4 regions of the Bacillus sp. DX3.1 genome follow, and region 2 is predicted to be linked to each of the others. Evidence: predicted binding sites of a transcription regulator. Region 2 holds the regulator's gene; each other region holds the start of a gene.

Region 1 (4,864 bases), 990 kb from region 2:
TTCAATGTTTGTAATGACGAGCATTGGAATGGTTTGACCTTGTGTGGCGATTCCAGCGATTTTTGCAGTGTCTGTCGGTTCTTTCAATGTTCCATCTCGCTGTGGTTCAAAGCTAAAGTAGGCTAAATATGTTAAAAAAGGATTAATTGCCTTTGTAGAGTTGACTAAGCTTTCTTTAATTGGAATAGTAGAAGGTTGTAAATAGGCAATGGATTCTATCGTTTGTTTTGTTCCTTTTGGTACATATAGTTGTTGACCGACATGAAGGATTGATTTTAATGATAAGTTGTTTACTTTGGCCAAGCTAGCAAGAGGAACGTTATATGTTTGAGAAATCCGATATAGACTATCACCCGGTTGAACGTAGTAATTGTTTCCTTTCGTATTCACGATTAACGCCTGACCCACAACGAGTGTTTCCGCTGGATTTAATCCATTATCCTTTACAATTGTTTCAGGTGTTGTACCATACTTAGAGGCTAAGCTGTAGACGCTATCTCCGCTACGAACAGTTATGATTTGAAGCATATACTCGCTCCTTTCAGTAAAAAGATCCACCGTTTCTATTTTATTTTTGATTTCTCTGTATTATGATTAAATGTATGCGAGGAAACATGAACGAGAAGGAGATAGTAATATGTTTGTAGCAGAACACGAAATTGATATCCGCTATGCGGAAACAGACCAAATGGGTGTCGTTTATCATGCGAATTATTTAGTATGGCTTGAATTAGGGCGTACAAAATTTATTCGAGAATTAGGATTTTCCTATATTGATATGGAGAAAGACGGAATTGTTTCACCCGTTCTAGATTTACAGATTACATATCGTAAAGCAATGCGTTATGGAGAGAAAGCAATTGTGAAAACATGGGTAGATTCTGTTAGCCCACTGCGTGTTGTATATGGATATGAAATTTATAACGGAGATGGAGATCTTTGCATTACAGCATCTACAACAAATATTTGTGCAAAAAGAGAAGGGTTTCGTCCAGTATCACTAAAAAAAATATATCCAGAGTGGTATGCAACATATGAAAAAATTAAGAAACAATAAAAAAAGCGTGGCATAAGCCACGCTTTTTATTTTTCATAATGAAATTGAGGGAAGTCATCACCATCGTTAAATATAACTGATAAGTCGTGACCGTCGAAGAACCACTCATCATCGCCTTCAACAAAAAATGAAATGCCTTCTTCTTGGATTTGGGCAGCTGGATGAGCAGGATCGTCTTTGCGAATTCCTAGGGAAAGTCCTTTTTGTACAGTACTACAGCCACCATATTGTACGAAAAAGCGAAGCGCGTCGCCGGATTGTAAATTTAGTTCATCTTTATACCAGTTTACTGCTTCTTTTGATACGGAAATATTCATGTAGGGTTCCTCCAAGCTATATCGCTTTTTCTTTAGTATAAAAAATAACGCAAAAAGACGCCATTTATATGCTTTGCGTTTTCTTTTTGCGTTATGTGGGTCACAACCTTACTTTTGTTTCTTCGTTAAATTTGCTTTTGGTTCAGTTTTATTTATAATTCGTCCAATATTAGCACGGTGCCTATAAATAACCATACCAGCTAATAAACACATCGCAACAATGAAGATTTTATCCCCGGTAATAATTGCTGCAATAACAGCAATGACAGCTGTTACCATAGAAGAAAGTGAAACGAATCTCGTCGTAAATAGCAGGACGAAAAAGACGATGGCTAATATCACAAAGAGAATTGGGGCATAGCATAATAGTACACCAGCAGAAGTAGCAACTGCTTTTCCGCCACGGAACTTTGCGAAAATTGGATACACATGTCCAAGTACTGCTGCTAATCCGAACCAAAGAGGATGGATATCTAAAACGAAAATTAACGGCAAAGCTGTTGCTAACGTTCCTTTTAAAATATCAGCAATTGTAACGATAAAGCCCGCTTTTTTTCCTAACGTCCGAAATGTATTCGTTCCTCCTAAATTTCCGCTACCGTGCTCGCGAATATCGATTCCGTAACCAATTTTCCCAACAACAAGTGCAAATGGAATCGAGCCGAGCAAATAAGCAACGACAAATAAAAGATATGTAATAAGCATAAGTTCAGTCTCCTTTATTCAAATGTGTTGATAAAGGGTAAAAAGAGTTTTTCCTACATATTGTACCACACATTTATAAAGAGAACATTTCTTTTTTAAAAATGAAATGTTCAAAGTTTCTTAAAAAAACTTTCACAAGAATGTTACATTTTTCACAGATTCATTCAAACTATATGTTGTATCATTTTGGTATTGAATTAACAAGATGTTGTTGGAGGTTAGGAAATGAATCAAGTAATGACAAAAAATAGTGACCGTGAAGAGAATCTGATGGACATTTTTGGAAGAATCATCCATGCGAATGAACAAGATTTAATGCAAGAAAATGCAAACGTTGACGGTCGGTCTCCAATGGGAATGATGGGGACATTTGCATCTGAGAGTGCAAAATATTATGCGATAGAAAATTTGCTTTCTGAACAAGTGAAAAAAGCGATAGATCAAAATATTTTATATCCGCACGATTTAGATTTTTATGCAACGGGTACGACAACGTGTTCACAAATCCCGTTAGCACAAATGCTAGAAAAAGGGTTTCATACTGGTCATGGACATATGCGACAGCCGCAAGATATCAAAAGTGCGCTGGCGCTTTCTTCTATTATTTTTCAAGCAAACCAAAATATGCAGCACGGCGGTCAATCCTTTGCACTGTTTGATATGGATTTAGCACCCTATGTGAGAAAAACGTTTGAAAGAAATAAAAAACGTTTAGAGACGTACCCATTAACAGCCGAGCAAGTAGAAGAGTTTGCGTGGAGAGAAACGGAAAACGATACGTATCAAGCTTGCGAAGCGTTTATTCATAATTCTAACAGCATGCATAGCCGCGGTGGTGGACAAGTACCGTTTATTTCCATTAACTACGGGACGGATACATCAAAAGAAGGAAGATTGTTAATTAGACAATTATTACGGGCGACTCAAGCTGGATTAGGAAAAGGAGAAACACCAATTTTTCCAATTCAAATCTTTAAATTAAAAAAAGGTGTCAATTTTGAAGAAAGTGATCCGAATTATGATTTGTTTGAACTGGCATTAGAAACGACAGCGAAACGATTGTTCCCGAATTTCTCATTCTTAGATGCACCATTTAATGCGGTGCATTACGATGGTCGTCCTGAAACTGAAGTGTGTTATATGGGCTGTCGTACTCGTGTTATGTCTAATATTCATGGGGAAGAAACAGCCATTGGAAGAGGGAATTTATCATTTACATCCATTAACTTAGTAAAATTAGCATTAATAAGTGGATCAAAAGAAGCCTTTTTTGAAGCACTGAATTATTATATGGACCTTGGCATTCGACAATTGTTAGAAAGATTTGCTTATCAGTCCACAAAAAGAGCAAGAGATTTTCAGTTTTTATATTCACAAGGAGTATGGCGCGGTGGTGAAAAGCTTGAACCAGAAGATTCTGTTGCTGAAATTTTGAAACAAGGTACGTTAAGTATCGGCTTTATTGGCCTGGCGGAATGTTTAGTTGCGCTAACAGGAAAACATCATGGGGAAGATGAAGAGTCATGGAAACTTGGGTATGAAATTGTTACATGTATGAGAAAGAAAATGGATCATGCAACGGAATATCATCAATTAAATTTCTCGTTAATCGCAACTCCTGCAGAAGGGTTATCAGGGAAGTTTATTAAACAAGATCGAAATGAATTTGGAATGATTACAGGTATAACGAATCATAACTATTATACAAACTCATTTCATATTCCGGTGTATTATTCGATTCAAGCGATTGATAAAATTCGTTTAGAAGGACCGTTTCATGAACTGTGTAACGGCGGACATATCACGTATATTGAATTGGACGGAGCGGCCGTTCATAATCAAAAAGCATTAAAGCAAATTGTGCAGGCAATGGCACAATATGGAGTTGGATATGGATCCATCAATCACCCGGTGGATCGCTGTAAATGCTGCGGCTATAATGGTGTTATTGATAATGAATGCCCAAGTTGTGGGAATGAAGATGAACATTATTTTGAAAGGATACGCCGCATTACAGGATATCTTGTAGGAGATATGTCAAAATGGAACAGTGCGAAGCGTAGTGAAGAAGCGGATCGGGTGAAACATAAATGAGAGTAATGAATATTATTCATGATAGTGTAGTAGATGGAGAAGGATTGCGGACAGTCGTGTTTTTTGCGGGCTGTCCGCATCGTTGTTTTGGCTGTCATAATCCGCAGTCTTGGAATCTTTGTAACGGTTCCGAGATGACCGCAGAAGAAATTATAAAAGAAATTGCAAAAAATCCGCTTACTGATGTAACGTTTTCAGGTGGAGATCCATTTTTTCAAGCTGCTGAAGTAAAAGAGGCAGCAAAAGCTGTAAAAGATTTGAAAAAAAATTTATGGATTTACACAGGTTATACGTTAGAAGAGATACAGAATTCGCGAAATAATGATATGATGGAGTTGTTACACTATGGGGATGTTTTGGTCGATGGAAGGTTTGAACTCGAAAAAAGAGATCTAACACTTCCATTTCGCGGAAGCTCCAATCAACGTATCATTCGATTGAAAGAGTAAAAAGGCGGGATAGGTCAGATGAATAAAACGGTATTACTTGTTGAAGATGAAAGAAGGTTGCGTGAAATCGTTAGCGATTATTTTCGAAATGAAGGTTTTGAAGTCGTAGAAGCCGAGGATGGAAAACAAGCGCTAGAATTATTTGCTGAACATACAATTGATTTAATTATGTTAGATATAATGTTACCGGAAATTGATGGTTGGTCTGTTTGCCGTCGTATTCGGAAAGAATCTGCGGTACC
Region 2 (4,864 bases):
TAGTTTTCAATTCGAACAGTTAGATTAAATTTACAAGGGGGAACTGTAGAATGGATACTATGGACACTATGGGTCGTCACGTAATTGCTGAACTTTGGGATTGCGATTTCGACAAGCTTAATGATATGCCGTTTATTGAACAATTATTTGTGGATGCAGCACTAAGAGCAGGTGCTGAAGTGCGTGAGGTTGCTTTTCATAAGTTTGCTCCGCAGGGTGTAAGTGGAGTTGTTATTATTTCTGAATCTCATTTAACAATTCACAGCTTTCCAGAACACGGTTATGCGAGTATTGATGTGTATACTTGCGGGGATCGTATTGATCCCAATGTAGCTGCAGAGTATATTGCAGAAGGTTTAAATGCGAAAACGCGCGAGAGCATCGAGCTTCCTCGAGGCACAGGTAGCTTCGAAATTAAGCATAGAGAGACGAAAGCTCTTTAAAAAAGAACATAATTGATTTAAAATGTAAAGAGGTGTATAATGCACCTCTTTTTAGTTTATAAAAAAATGAGCTGGTAGAATGGATAGACTGTTTTTGAAGGCTTGTCACTCGTTATAAAGTGGTAAGCAAATACAAATAGGCTATATAATAGTGTATATATATTTATGTGTAGATGAAGCGAAGAAAGTAGAGATTAAATTGCAAAGGAGTGAATGAGTTGCGTTGTCCATCCTGTTTTCATAATGGTACGAGAGTGTTGGATTCACGTCCAGTAGACGAGGGACGCTCCATTCGAAGAAGAAGAGAATGCGAAAGCTGTTTAAATCGATTTACAACATTTGAAAGAGTAGAAGAGCCGCCTCTTATTGTGGTTAAAAAAGAGGGAACGCGAGAAGAATTTAATAAAGAGAAAATTTTACGCGGCTTAATTAAAGCGTGTGAAAAAAGACCTGTATCCCTAAAACAATTAGAGGAAGTAACGCAAAATGTAGAGCGTGAACTGAGAAACTTAGGGATGTCAGAAGTGCAAAGCGATATGATTGGTGAAATGGTAATGGAAGCACTTCGTACTATTGATGATGTTGCTTATGTACGTTTTGCTTCAGTGTATCGACAATTTAAAGATTTAAATGTATTTATTGAAGAATTAAAAGATATATTGCAAAAAGAGCGAAAATAAAGTGAAACTTTGATCAGTGGAGAGCTTCATCCCCCACCTAACTTCTTTTCTTCTTGCAGAACTTTGAGGTGGGGGGATTACTGCTCGCGAATAGCGGTGAAAAAGAGCTAGAAGCGTAAGCTATTAGCTCTTTTTCACTAATGGGTTATAAGTTGAATGTGATGTATAGATCCTTCACAATGAAAAATAGACCCGGATGGGGAACTGGATAGAATGGAAGAAAGAAAGGAATTGTAAGGATGGAAAAACAGTCATGGATGGAGCTATTGCCAATTGACCGTTATAGAGTAAGTACAAAAGGATTGCTGCATAGTTATGATCGAAAAGTATTAACGATGTTATACCAACCGTTAATAGGTAGCAAATCTTTTAGCTTATACATGACGCTCTGGGGAGAGCTTGAACAGGATCGTGTATTTGGAAAAGAGAATACGCATCACTCTCTTATGGTGACGATGCAAATGCAGCTTCCTGAAGTGTATGAAGAACGGGTGAAGTTAGAAGCAATTGGACTTTTAAACGTGTATATTAAAAAAGAAAAAGATATTCGAATGTTTATATATGAATTGCAGCCACCGTTATCACCCAAACAATTTTTTGATGATATTGTTATGAGCATCTTTTTATATAACCGCTTGAGTCGTAAGAAATACAATCAAGTAAAGCGATATTTTTTAGAAGAAGAATTTGATTTTGCTTCCTATGAAAATGTTACACATTCCTTTAATGATGTATTTGGTTCTTTTAATCCAGGACAATTTGAACATGCACAAGAAGAGCTTCGTATTCCGAATGCAACAGTTATGCCTGGAAATGAAGAAGGGGCCGCACCGAAACTTTGGAATGATTTCTTTGACTTTTCTCTATTTGCAGAAGGGCTATCGGCTCTTGTACCGCGCAAAGCGATTACGGACCAAGTTCGTGAATGTGTAATTACGCTTTCTTATGTGTATGGTGTCGATTCTATGTCGATGCAAAATATTGTACTTGGTGCAATGACAGAAGGGCAAACGATTGATATGGAGCGACTGCGAAAAGGAGCTCGTGATTGGTATCAATTTGAAAACGGACAAGCGCTTCCGGTGCTAAGTGAACGGACACAGCCTCTTTCCGCACGCACGATGAAAGAGAAAGAGCCTTCTACACAAGAAGAAATGTTAATTAAACAGCTGGAAGAAATTTCGCCAAAACAATTGTTAAAAGAAATTTCAGGCGGTGCAGAAGCAACAAAAGCGGATTTACAAATCGTTGAAGAAGTCATGATCAATCAAAAGCTTACATCAGGCGTTGTCAACGTACTTATTTATTATGTGATGTTACGTTCTGATATGAAGTTAGCCAAAACATATGTTGAGAAAATTGCTGGCCACTGGGCGAGAAAAAAGGTTGGTACTGTAGCAGAAGCAATGGCATTAGCGAAAGAAGAAAATCGTCAATATCAAGAATGGGCAGAGACGAAGAAAAAAGGGCGCACATCGAAGAAAACAGTGCGGAAAGAAATGGTACCAGATTGGCTGAAGGAGCAAGCGCAAGAACAAGCACAAGAAAATGAAGCGCCAAAAGAAAAGCCAAGCAAGTTAGAGGAAGAGCGAAAAAAACTAGAAGAAGAATTGAAAAAGTATAAGCATGATTAATAAAGGAGAATGAACTCTCTTTGAGGTGAAAGAATGGAACGTATGCAAAATACATTTACAAAGTTGATGCAAAATGAAAATTTTAAGAACAGATATGAAGTGTTAAAGGCAGAAGTGATGGCACACCCTCGTGTAAAAGAGTTTATAGAAGAACATAAAGGTGAAGTGACGACTTCTATGGTAGAACGCAGCCTTGTAAAATTGTATGAATACATTGGACAAAGTGTGGGATGCGAAGATTGTCCGAACTTAGAGACCTGTAAAAATATAATTCAAGGATACGAGCCGAAACTTGTTATTCAAGGAAAGATGATTGATATTCAGTACGATCGTTGTGTTCGCAAAGTGGCTTATGAGGAAAGAAAAAAACAAGAGAAGTTAATTCAAAGTGTATATATGCCAAAAGATATACTGCAAGCTTCTATGTCTTCGCTTGATTTATCAGATGGAGATCGTTTTGAAGCTATTCGTGCTGCTACTGAATTTTTAGGTGTATATGAGCCAGGTAAAAAAGTACAGGCATTATATTTCCACGGACCATTTGGTGTTGGGAAAACGTTTATTTTAGGAGCGATTGCGAACGAATTGGCGCAGCGCAAGGTAAGTTCTATGATTGTATACTTACCAGAATTTTTGCGTGAAATTAAAAGTTCTCTGCAAAATAATACGATTAGTGAGAAGATTGATGCGGTGAAGTATGTACCAGTTTTAATGTTAGATGATATTGGAGCGGAAGCGATGTCAAGCTTTGTACGTGATGATGTGCTTGGAGCCATTTTACAATTCCGTATGCTTGAAAATTTACCGACGTTTTTCACATCCAATTTTGACTTTAAACAATTAGAGCACCATTTAACATATACACAGCGCGGTGAAGAGGAAGAAATGAAAGCGGCCCGGATTATGGAGCGAATTAGATATATGGCGAAACCTGTTCCAATTACAGGGAAAAATCGCCGTCATACGTAAAGAGAAGCTTTAATCAGTGGGGTTTTCTTTACCCCCCACTGATGATTCGGTATCAAGAGCAAGCTGAGAGCTTGCTCTTTTTTTGGTATAGTGTTTGTTTTCTTTTAAAGATTAGTTCGAAATATTCAGCTACTCCGTATGCTTGCGTTCCCGGGGCGAAGATTTGTACGAATCGCCATCCTTCTTTTGTGTACTTTTTGATGACTTCTTGATATTCCTCTTCGGGTTTAGATTTCACAAAACCTGATTTTAACTTGATTCTGATAAAGTGAAACTTTGATCAGTGGGGGTTTTCTTCATCCCCCACTGATCATTAGTTGAACGAATCGGGCTTTTACGGGCAGTTTATCCCCCACCTAACTTCTTTGCTCCTTGCAGAACTTTGAGGTGGGGTATTACCGCCCGTTAATGCGGGATAAACTCATATTCGTACATTGTATCTTTACCTCTTATATATAAATCCATTTTGATTTTTTGACATATAAGCCGCAGCTATGGATAACAAAAGGTGACCTGCACTCGTTTTCTCTCTTTGTTTTCACTATGTCTGGGCAGGAAAAGGATCTGACCGCTTCTATGCATGGCCAGATGCTCTCTCCCGCCTAAAAAGAAGGGTTTTATGTCGGTTTTTTAATTTATATTTATATAACTTGATAATTTGAATTATAAAATAAAATGATACAAGCTACTATGAATCTGAAAATTCATAGTAGCTTGTATCATTTTTTATCCATTCCCTTAATATATATAAAATTAGCAAGGAATATAAAGTGAAACTTCCATTAGAGGGGAGGCTTCATTCTCCTCTGATGTTTAGTTGAACGAATCGGGCTCTAACGGGCAGTTATCTCCTACTAATCTCCGTTGCTTCCTCACAATCTTTAGGTGGGAGTCTTACTGCCCGTTAGAGCGGGATAAAAGGGGGGACAAAAGTGATTGAAATCTGCTTCGAAGAAAAAAATGATGCTGTGCACGTATATCAAGAACTTATTAAGCGAACAGAAGAAGTATATAAAGAAACGAGCGTCTATGTATATGAACAAATGGTGATTGTTCATATACCGATACGTGAATCATACTATATCGAGAAAGTGTTAATACCAGTACTTGTTCAATTTATTATAAATGTAAAACAAAA
Region 3 (4,864 bases), 1.1 Mb from region 2:
AAGGTGACCTGCACTCGTTTTCTCTCTTTGTTTTCACTATGTCTGGGCAGGAAAAGGATCTGACCGCTTCTATGCATGGCCGGATGCTCTCTCCCACCTAAAAAGAAGGGTGTTATGTCGGTTTTTTTATTTGTATTTATATACATTCAATGTTGCAATAAATAATACTCTTTCTCCCTCTAACGTATAATCACGCTTAAATGAGAAATGTTCCTTCTTAAGCACTGGAAATATGAAGTTTTTTTATCTAATACTTTTTCAAAATTTACAATTTGATGGTTGGAAAGTTAATGGACAATAAAGAGCTTGCTTTAATAATTGTAAGTTACATAAAGGCTTTGACTAATAATATTGTTGAAATAAAAAAATAAATGGAATTTAAGGTCTCCAAAACGCCCACTTTTAAAATCGAAATATTTCTACCATAAAGGAGTATGGATCGTACCAAACTTGGTATAAAGGCAATGGTAAACCACGGTGATACAATTAAAGTAGCAATTACAAGTAAAGAATGATACCCCCATGAAACAAAGCGATACGTTGGATTCTTTTTTTCACGAATCATCGTTTTTACATAAAACGTACTTCCCATAAAATATAAAAATGATATAGTCGCAATCACCCATATCTTCTCATCAACTGTTTTCATTGTGAAATAATAACTAATTATTCCCCCTATACAAAACAAAATAATAGCACATATATCATTTAATAAAGCTCGTTCGTTTTTTTGACGAGAATAATAAATATTTATGAAAAAACATGGAATCATGATAATAGAAAAGAACACAATACGCCATTCATACATAAGAGCAATGATCGCACATACAAAGGCCACACTAAAATAAAGAAAGAAACAATGTAAGTAATACTTCTTTCGTGGTTGTTTTACGTACATTAATAAAGGATACGTGGCTAAATATACAAACAGCCATGCTAAAAAGAGTGGTATGTGATACCACGTCCCTTTACCAATTAAAATCCCCAAAACAAATGGAATAAGCAACATTCCCCATGCTCCATGCTGCTTTGGAATAATTAACTTCATTCTTTCAACACCTCACACTCAAAATTTTTTATCAACAATGTCATATACTGATACTTACAAAAAAATTCATATGATGAACTCTATAAAGTGAAACTTTTATCAGTGGGGATTTTCTTCATCCCCCACTGATTATTAGCCCTCACCAATCGGGCTTTTACGGGCAGTTTATCCCTCCACCTATCTTCTTTTGTTTCCTTAGAATCTTGAGGTGGGAGTATTACTGCCCGCAAATAGCGGGGGAAAATTTTGTAGAAGTGATATTTCAAATAGTTTTTTCATAATAATTTGCTACTGAATCAAACAAAGAGCTTGAGAACAATGTCTATATAGAATAAATTCCCCATACTCTCTCTTCCATTAAGGATAAACTACGCTGAAAAAGGATACTGTGAATAAAATCACTGCATTATGTTTTTATACCTTTTATTTTATAAAGTGAAACTTTTATCAGTGAGGGGTTTTTTCATCCCTCGCCTAACTTCCTTGCTCCCGCTGAATTTTGAGGTGAGGGTATTACTGCCCGCGAATGGCAGGATAAACCTATTAAGTTCTAAAGCAATATCCACAAAAATCATTTAATAGACAATACTAGTTTATTAAAAACAATTCACATTTCCCATATATACGAATCATTAATTTTATATTGTTTTATAAGTACTATACTTTTTTGATATCCTTGCAAAACAATTCTATATGTAGTATTATTTCAACGTCACAAACACTACATATCGATAAGGAGTGGATCGAATGAATCCATCAAGTAGAATAAAAAAACAACCGTGGGATAATTTATGGACAACATTTAACACTATTGTACAGGATAACGATCAAGATTTAATGCAAGAAAATGCAAATGTCGACGGTCGGTCTCCAATGGGAATGATGGGAACATTTGCATCTGAGAGTGCAAAATATTATGCGATGGAACAATTACTTTCTGAACAAGTGAAAAAAGCGATAGATCAAAATATTTTATATCCGCACGATTTAGATTTTTATGCAACGGGTACGACAACATGCTCACAAATTCCATTAGCACAAATACTAGAAAAAGGGTTTCATACAGGTCATGGACATATGCGACAACCACAAGATATCAAAAGTGCGTTGGCGCTCTCTTCTATTATTTTTCAGGCAAATCAAAATATGCAGCACGGTGGACAATCCTTTGCACTGTTTGATATGGATTTAGCACCCTATGTGAGAAAAACGTTTGAAAGAAATAAAAAACGTTTAGAGACGTACCCATTAACAGCCGAGCAAGTAGAAGAGTTTGCGTGGAGAGAAACAGAAAACGATACGTATCAAGCTTGCGAAGCGTTTATTCATAATTCTAACAGCATGCATAGCCGCGGTGGTGGACAAGTACCGTTTGTTTCTATTAACTACGGAACGGATACATCAAAAGAAGGAAAATTGCTAATTAGACAGTTATTACGAGCAACCCAAGCTGGGTTAGGAAAAGGAGAAACACCAATCTTTCCAATTCAAATCTTTAAATTAAAAAAAGGTGTGAATTTTGAAGAAAGCGATCCGAATTATGATTTATTTGAACTAGCATTAGAAACGACAGCGAAACGATTATTTCCTAATTTTTCGTTTTTAGATGCACCATTTAATGCAATGCATTATGATGGTCGCCCTGAAAGTGAAGTGTGCTATATGGGCTGTCGTACCCGTGTGATGTCTAATATTCATGGAGAAGAAACAGCCATTGGAAGAGGAAATTTATCGTTTACGTCTATTAACTTAGTAAAGTTAGCATTAATAAGTGACTCAAAAGAAGTATTTTTTGAAGCATTGAATCATTATGTAGATCTCGGCATTCGCCAGCTACTAGAAAGATTTGCTTACCAATCTACAAAAAAAGCAAGGGATTTTCAGTTTTTATATTCACAAGGAGTATGGCGCGGTGGTGAAAAACTTCAACCAGAAGATTCTGTTGCTGAAATTTTGAAACAAGGTACGTTAAGTATCGGCTTTATTGGTCTGGCAGAATGTTTAGTTGCGCTAACAGGAAAACATCATGGAGAAGACGAAGAATCATGGAATCTAGGATATGAAATTGTTACATATATGAGAAAGAAAATGGAGCAAGCAACGGAAGAATATCAATTGAATTTTTCATTAGTCGCAACCCCTGCGGAAGGATTATCAGGAAAGTTTATAAAAAAAGATCGAGATGAATTCGGGATCATTAGCGGTGTAACAAATCATAACTATTATACAAACTCATTTCATATCCCGGTTTACTACTCCATTCAAGCGCTTGATAAAATTCGTTTAGAAGGACCGTTTCATACACTTTGTAACGGCGGTCATATTACATATATTGAATTGGACGGAGCAGCAATTCATAATCAAAAAGCATTAAAGCAAATTGTGCAGGCAATGGCGCAACATGGAGTTGGATACGGCTCTATTAATCACCCGGTGGATCGCTGTAAATGCTGTGGCTATAATGGAGTGATTGAGAATGAATGCCCAGGCTGCGGGAATGAAGATGAACACCATATTGAAAGAATCCGCCGTATTACTGGATACCTTGTCGGGGACATGTCGAAATGGAACAGTGCGAAGCGTAGTGAAGAAGCGGATCGAGTGAAACATAAATGAGAGTAATGAATATTATTCATGATAGTGTTGTAGATGGAGAAGGACTTCGGACAGTTGTGTTTTTTGCGGGCTGTCCGCATCATTGTTTTGGCTGTCATAATCCAAAATCTTGGAATCTTTGTAATGGTACTGAGATGAGTGCAGAAGAAATTATAAAAGAGATCGCAACAAATTCGCTGACTGATGTAACATTTTCAGGTGGAGATCCATTTTTTCAAGCTGCCGAAGTGAAAAAAGTGGCAAAGGCTGTGAAAGGTTTGAAAAAGAATCTATGGATTTACACTGGTTATACGTTAGAAGAGATACAGAATTCGCGAAACAACGATATGATAGAGTTGTTACATTATGGAGATGTTTTAGTTGATGGAAGGTTTGAACTCGAAAAAAGAGATTTGACACTTCCATTCCGCGGGAGCTCCAATCAACGTATTATAAGATTAAAACAAAAACCATCTATTTGAATATATTATCTCTTAAATAAACTAAGAAAAGACATAGATTGTATTTATAAAGTGAACCTTTTATCAGTGGGGGTTTTCTTCATCCCCCGCCTATCTTCTTTGTTTCTCTCTGAATCTTGAAGTGAGAGTATTACTGCCCACGAATAGCGGGATAAAATTACTGATGATGAAATTAACACATTACAAGTGATATATATCACCACGTGGATGCAAAATTATTGATATTCTTAATCCAGATACTAAATTTAAACTTTATGGAGGCATTCATATGGAACATACATTTACTGAGACTTCTGTTATTGGTGAGATTGTTACAAAATTTCCAAAGGCTAGCGATCTTTTTAAATCATATAGAATAGACTTTTGTTGTGGTGGTAATAGACCACTTATCGACGCTATTAATGAAAGAAATTTATCAGCAGAAGAGGTTTTAACAAAGTTAAATACTCTTTATCATGAAACAAAACTATTAAACGAATCGGAAATTGATTGGAAAACTGCTTCTTATAACGAATTGATTGACTATGTTGTGAATAAGCATCATCGCTATTTAAATGAAGAGTTACCACTGTTAAGTCCATACGTGACAAAAGTGTTACGTGTTCATGGAGCAGGACAACCTCATTTAGCTCAAATTCACAAGTTGTTTCATGAATTAAAAACTGAATTAGAGCAACATTTAATTAAAGAAGAAACAGAAGATTTCCCATTAATTTTAGCATTTGAGCAAAATCCAAGC
Region 4 (4,864 bases), 2.2 Mb from region 2:
CTGTATGTAGCATACAGATCCTTTTTTCTATTATATTATGCATGTTGATTAATAACTGTATAGTTTTTATGATTTACAACTGTAAGAGGTTCCATATCTAGTTCTCTAAAATTCTCCATAATTGTTATATCAACAATAACAGAGTTTTTATTTACTTTTTGAACGCGACCTTGCATTCCACCTTTAAATTCAATGATATCTCCAGTTTCTGCGATTTTCATAAGCAACTCTCCTTGTTACAGTTTTGCGAAAAGAACAAGTTTGTTCTTTTTTATTTCCCTTTATTTTGAACTATATTCCCTTGTTTGTAAATGTTTCCATGAGAAGTTTTCAAAAAATAGACATTTTTCATAAGAAATGTATGATTTTTATATTTTGTGAGGGTATCGTGATAAGGAATGATTATATCAAGATATAGGAGTATAATAAATCAGGGGCGGTAAAATGATATTTAAAATTTTTGGAAGTGTAGGAGTGGTTCTTTTATTTTTATTTTCATATAAGCAATTAAAAATAATTCGTATGCATGAAACCAGTACTTATTTTGATGGGCTAGATGGTGTGCATGCTTCCATAAATCATGGTAGCGGTGCGGATATGTAAAGAGTATGACTTTCTCTTTCTCCGTGGTATGATGACAATAAGAAAAAGCACATAATAAAAAGCACATAATAATACAGGTGATGAGCGTTGAATGGAGAGTGGAGAAAATGCAAATTTCTTTTATTCGTCACGGCCGCTCGAATCGTGTTACAGAATCAATGACAGCTCCAGTGTTTCACGAATGGATGAAGCAGTATGATTTGAATGGTGTGGTAAAAGGGACTGACGTACCAATTGAGACGATCGAAGCGATTGAATCTGCAAAGCTCATCGTAACGAGTGATCAAAAACGAGCGGTACAATCAGCGGCGGAATTAACAGATTCACTTTCTTTTATACAAAGCTCACTTTTTCGAGAGGCAGAAGTACCGTCTAGGTTTCTTGTCCCTAAATGGGTGAAATGTAAGCCTGAAGTATGGATTTTTTTAGGGCGTACATTTTGGATGATTGGATATTCTAAAGATGTTGAATCATACCGAGAAGTACGAGGAAGAGCGAAACAAGCGGCAGATACGTTAGTTGGTTATGCGATGGTACATGCGCATGTTGCACTTGTGGGGCATAGTTACTTTAATATGATGATTGGTGCAGAACTGCGAGCTAGAGGATGGTCTGGACCGCCCATTTTTCATAGGAAACCATGGAGCTGTACAGTATATACATTTCATGAAGCGATGAACGGAAATGTATTGAATACCAATTTCACATAAAAGCACACGATTTAAATAAAGAATCGTGTGCTTTTTATTTTAAGAGACGAAAGCTTTTTTATATAGTGGTTTTACTAGATGAACATAGGGTTCTCCGACAAGCATAACTGTTTTATCTTCTTGGTAGCCAAGCTTTTTATATAAAGAGAAAGCTCGTTTGTTTTCTAAATTTACAAGCAATGCAATTTTCTCATAGCCTTTTTCATATGCGGCAATTTCTGCTGCTTTAATTAGTTTTGATCCAATGCCTTGTCCGCCATATGCTTTTGAAACAGATAATGTATCAATGTAATATTCATCAAGATCGGCTTCTTTTTCTAGTGTAATAGTTGAATCCTGTTGATTCTTTCGTAAGTGTTTGATGATTGGAGTATCCAGTTGCTCTGCATCACTACCATGATAGGCTACGATGATTCCAACTGCTGTTCCATCTTGTTCTTCAACGAAACAGTTCTCATAGCTAAGTCGATTTCCTTTTTTTGAAAACCAAGATTCAAGCCCTGCCAATACTTCCATTTCAGTTGTGCCACCTGTTATTTTTTCAGCAATTTCGTGCAGAGCGTTGTACAATAAAGGTGATATTGCTTTTGCATCTGTCTTTGTTGCTTTCCGAATCATTACTATCCCTCCTAGTTGTCTATTCTTATTGTAACATAAAATAAAATTTCAACCAATGACTCGGAAATTTGTTAAAGTATATAAGATGAACTTGCTATTTCAGTAGTTCGGTGTAGGGGAACTGCTATGTTAGTATATGATAGTTGCTGTAAATGTCAGAAATTTAACATTGTCGACCTGTAGAAGATAAGATACAATAAAATATTGCAGAGAGGTGAAATACATGGATAAACAATTAGCAAATACAATTTTAGATCAACTGAAAAATGGCGAGATAGAAGAGTATGTTGCACCAGAGGATGTATTTTATACATTTCGTGACGTTTTAGTAAATCGAGAAGATTTTAAACATTTTAGTGGAAATGCACAGCGCGGAGGAAAAATTATTTATACATATATGGAAACACCGCGTTCTTAATAGAATGAAAAAGGAGAGGGGATTTATGGGAGAATTTAAACAAGGTATTTTGCCGCATTGGGATTACATGTGGAAAGATGGAACCGGAAGAAGATTTGTAGGGATGGTCATGTTCCCGGAGAAACGTAAGTGTGCGGAAGACGTGGTAGAAAAATTAAAGGTAGCATATGAGCAAGAAACAAAAATTCGAGCATCAGTAAAGTTTCAGCATACATATCAAAATGTAGAGGGAACAGTTGTATATTTTGATGAAGAAGCACCGGTTTTCACAGTTCAAGATAAAGATGAGAATTTCCACCATTTATTTATAAAAGATATTTTACGTGTTGAATATTGTTAATAGATAAGAACGGTCTTTTTATTTTCGGTAATTCTCTATATTTTTGCAATATGTAACGCATTTCTCTTTTAAGCAAATCGTTTTGGTGTTAGGAGGTAAATCCTTCTTGAATTTTTCATAACACTAACAAATAGATGGGTGTGCCATAATCATTCTCCTTTTTCATTGTAATCATATTTTCTTATAGTGTATTAAGAAAAGAAAGCCTATATAAATCTATTTTGATTTTTCGCCATATAGCCGCGGCTATGGATAACAAAAGGTGACCTGCACTCGTTTTCTCTCTTTATTTTCACTATGTCTGGGCAGGAAAAGGATCTGACCGCTTCTATGTATGGCCGGATGCTCTCGCCCACCTAAAAAGAAGGATTTTATGTCGGTTTTTTAATTTGTATTTATATATGTGCTTTTCTATGGATAAATGATGTGTAACCGGTTTCGAACAGATTACAACTTAAAGTCTGTTCTTTTTTGTGTGGTGCTGGAGAAATAAATTTCTCCAGCATTTATCGTTTTTTGACAAAACATATTGTTATCATTTTTGTAAATATGGTTAAATTCGTTGACAAGTTTTCCGAAAAGCACTTTATTGACATGAGTTTTAGAATGTTGTTTCATAGTCTTTGTATTGAAAAAAACGGCTTGTCATGTCGAAAAGTAAAAGTTAAAAAAAGAAAGAATTTATACATACATCTTGTGTCTTGTTTTGAAACGTAATACAATATGTAGAGAAAATATAAATTGATAGAGATATTAAAGATAGAAGGGGAGGGTCGGAAATGTTGGTTGCATATGATTCTATGACAGGAAACGTGAAGCGTTTCATCCACAAATTAAATATGCCGGCCGTTCAAATTAACGATGACCTCATATTAGACGAAGACTTTGTTCTTATTACGTATACAACAGGTTTTGGAAATGTACCGGAACGTGTTTTAGAATTTTTAGAGCGCAATAATGCAAATTTAAAAGGCGTATCTGCAAGTGGCAATCGCAACTGGGGAGATATGTTCGGCGCAAGTGCAGATAAAATTTCATCAAGATATGAAGTGCCAATTGTATCAAAGTTTGAGTTATCTGGAACAAATAAAGATGTAGAATTTTTTAAAGAGAGGGTGCGGGAGATTGCGACACATTGAACTGAATAATGAAATCACGCAAATGCAAGACGGTTTCTATCAGCTTCATAAAGATAAAGAAGCATTAGAGGTCTTTATGGAAGAAGCGAAAGAAAATACCGTTCATTTTAATAGCGTGGCAGAGCGAATGGAGTATATGAAGCAACACGATTACTATTACAACGTTCTGGATGAATACAAGTTGGAGGAAGTAGAAGAAGTATACAACGTTGCATACGGTGAAAACTTCGAGTTCCAATCTTATATGGCAGCATCTAAATTCTACAAAGATTATGCGTTAAAAACGGATGATCAAAAACAATACTTAGAAAGCTACCAAGATCGCGTTTCAATCGTGTCATTATACTTAGGACGTGGCGATGTTAAAAAAGCAAAACAATTTGCAAGCATGATCGTAAAACAAAACTACCAACCAGCGACACCAACCTTTTTGAATGCAGGAAGAAGCAGAAGAGGCGAAATGGTGTCTTGTTTCTTGTTAGAGATGGATGATAGTTTAAATTCGATTGGATTTAATATTAATACGGCGATGCAATTATCGAAAATTGGCGGTGGCGTGGCTTTAAACTTAAGTAAACTGCGTGCACGTGGTGAGCAAATTAAAGGTATCGACAACGCAGCAAGCGGTGTTGTACCAGTTATGAAATTGCTTGAGGATTCATTCTCATATGCGAATCAGCTTGGCCAACGAAAAGGTGCTGGAGCTGTGTACTTGAATATTTTCCATTGGGATATTATTGAATTCCTTGATACAAAAAAAATAAATGCCGATGAAAAGAGCCGTATTCAGTCACTTTCAATCGGAATTATCGTTCCAAGCAAGTTCTTTGAGCTAGCGGAGAAAAACGAACCATTCCATGTTTTTGCGCCTTATACAGTGTATAAAGAGTACGGAAAACATTTAGATGATATTGATATTGATGAAATGTACGATGAACTCATGAGCAACCCAAAAGTGAAGAAGAAACCACTTGATATTAGTGCTCGTGATATGCTTATTAAAATCGCAATGATTCAGCTTGAGTCTGGTTATCCA

What was found. The regulator NrdR, encoded in region 2, represses ribonucleotide reductase genes. The targets are predictions, from matches to a motif close to AACACNATATATNGTGTT.
Region 1: the regulator NrdR is predicted to act here: its motif matches at 2,245-2,262, upstream of QRE67_RS16225 (anaerobic ribonucleoside triphosphate reductase).
Region 3: the regulator NrdR is predicted to act here: its motif matches at 1,734-1,751, upstream of QRE67_RS15740 (anaerobic ribonucleoside triphosphate reductase).
Region 4: the regulator NrdR is predicted to act here: its motif matches at 3,405-3,422, upstream of nrdI (class Ib ribonucleoside-diphosphate reductase assembly flavoprotein NrdI).

Annotation. Positions count from the first base shown of each region.
Region 1 covers NZ_CP128153.1:3,278,637-3,283,500, reverse strand. The annotation lists gene QRE67_RS16245 (glycoside hydrolase family 18 protein) at 1-528, opposite strand, end outside; gene QRE67_RS16240 (acyl-CoA thioesterase) at 638-1,057, shown strand; gene QRE67_RS16235 (HesB/YadR/YfhF family protein) at 1,084-1,374, opposite strand; gene plsY (glycerol-3-phosphate 1-O-acyltransferase PlsY) at 1,483-2,079, opposite strand; gene QRE67_RS16225 (anaerobic ribonucleoside triphosphate reductase) at 2,317-4,173, shown strand; gene nrdG (anaerobic ribonucleoside-triphosphate reductase activating protein) at 4,170-4,622, shown strand; gene QRE67_RS16215 (response regulator transcription factor) at 4,641-4,864, shown strand, end outside.
Region 2 covers NZ_CP128153.1:4,266,579-4,271,442, reverse strand. The annotation lists gene speD (adenosylmethionine decarboxylase) at 60-443, shown strand; gene nrdR (transcriptional regulator NrdR) at 662-1,123, shown strand; gene QRE67_RS21410 (replication initiation and membrane attachment family protein) at 1,363-2,757, shown strand; gene dnaI (primosomal protein DnaI) at 2,791-3,726, shown strand; gene QRE67_RS21400 (DUF4177 domain-containing protein) at 3,779-3,991, opposite strand; gene ytxC (putative sporulation protein YtxC) at 4,659-4,864, shown strand, end outside.
Region 3 covers NZ_CP128153.1:3,172,771-3,177,634, forward strand. The annotation lists partial or broken gene QRE67_RS28705 (SAM-dependent methyltransferase) at 145-275, opposite strand; gene QRE67_RS15735 (YwiC-like family protein) at 326-1,048, opposite strand; gene QRE67_RS15740 (anaerobic ribonucleoside triphosphate reductase) at 1,796-3,664, shown strand; gene nrdG (anaerobic ribonucleoside-triphosphate reductase activating protein) at 3,661-4,125, shown strand; gene ric (iron-sulfur cluster repair di-iron protein) at 4,394-4,864, shown strand, end outside.
Region 4 covers NZ_CP128153.1:1,315,354-1,320,217, forward strand. The annotation lists gene QRE67_RS06535 (YkvS family protein) at 36-221, opposite strand; gene QRE67_RS06540 (hypothetical protein) at 445-603, shown strand; gene QRE67_RS06545 (histidine phosphatase family protein) at 711-1,313, shown strand; gene QRE67_RS06550 (GNAT family N-acetyltransferase) at 1,353-1,931, opposite strand; gene ykzS (protein YkzS) at 2,155-2,349, shown strand; gene QRE67_RS06560 (hypothetical protein) at 2,375-2,689, shown strand; gene nrdI (class Ib ribonucleoside-diphosphate reductase assembly flavoprotein NrdI) at 3,469-3,828, shown strand; partial or broken gene QRE67_RS06570 (ribonucleotide reductase barrel domain-containing protein) at 3,815-4,864, shown strand, end outside.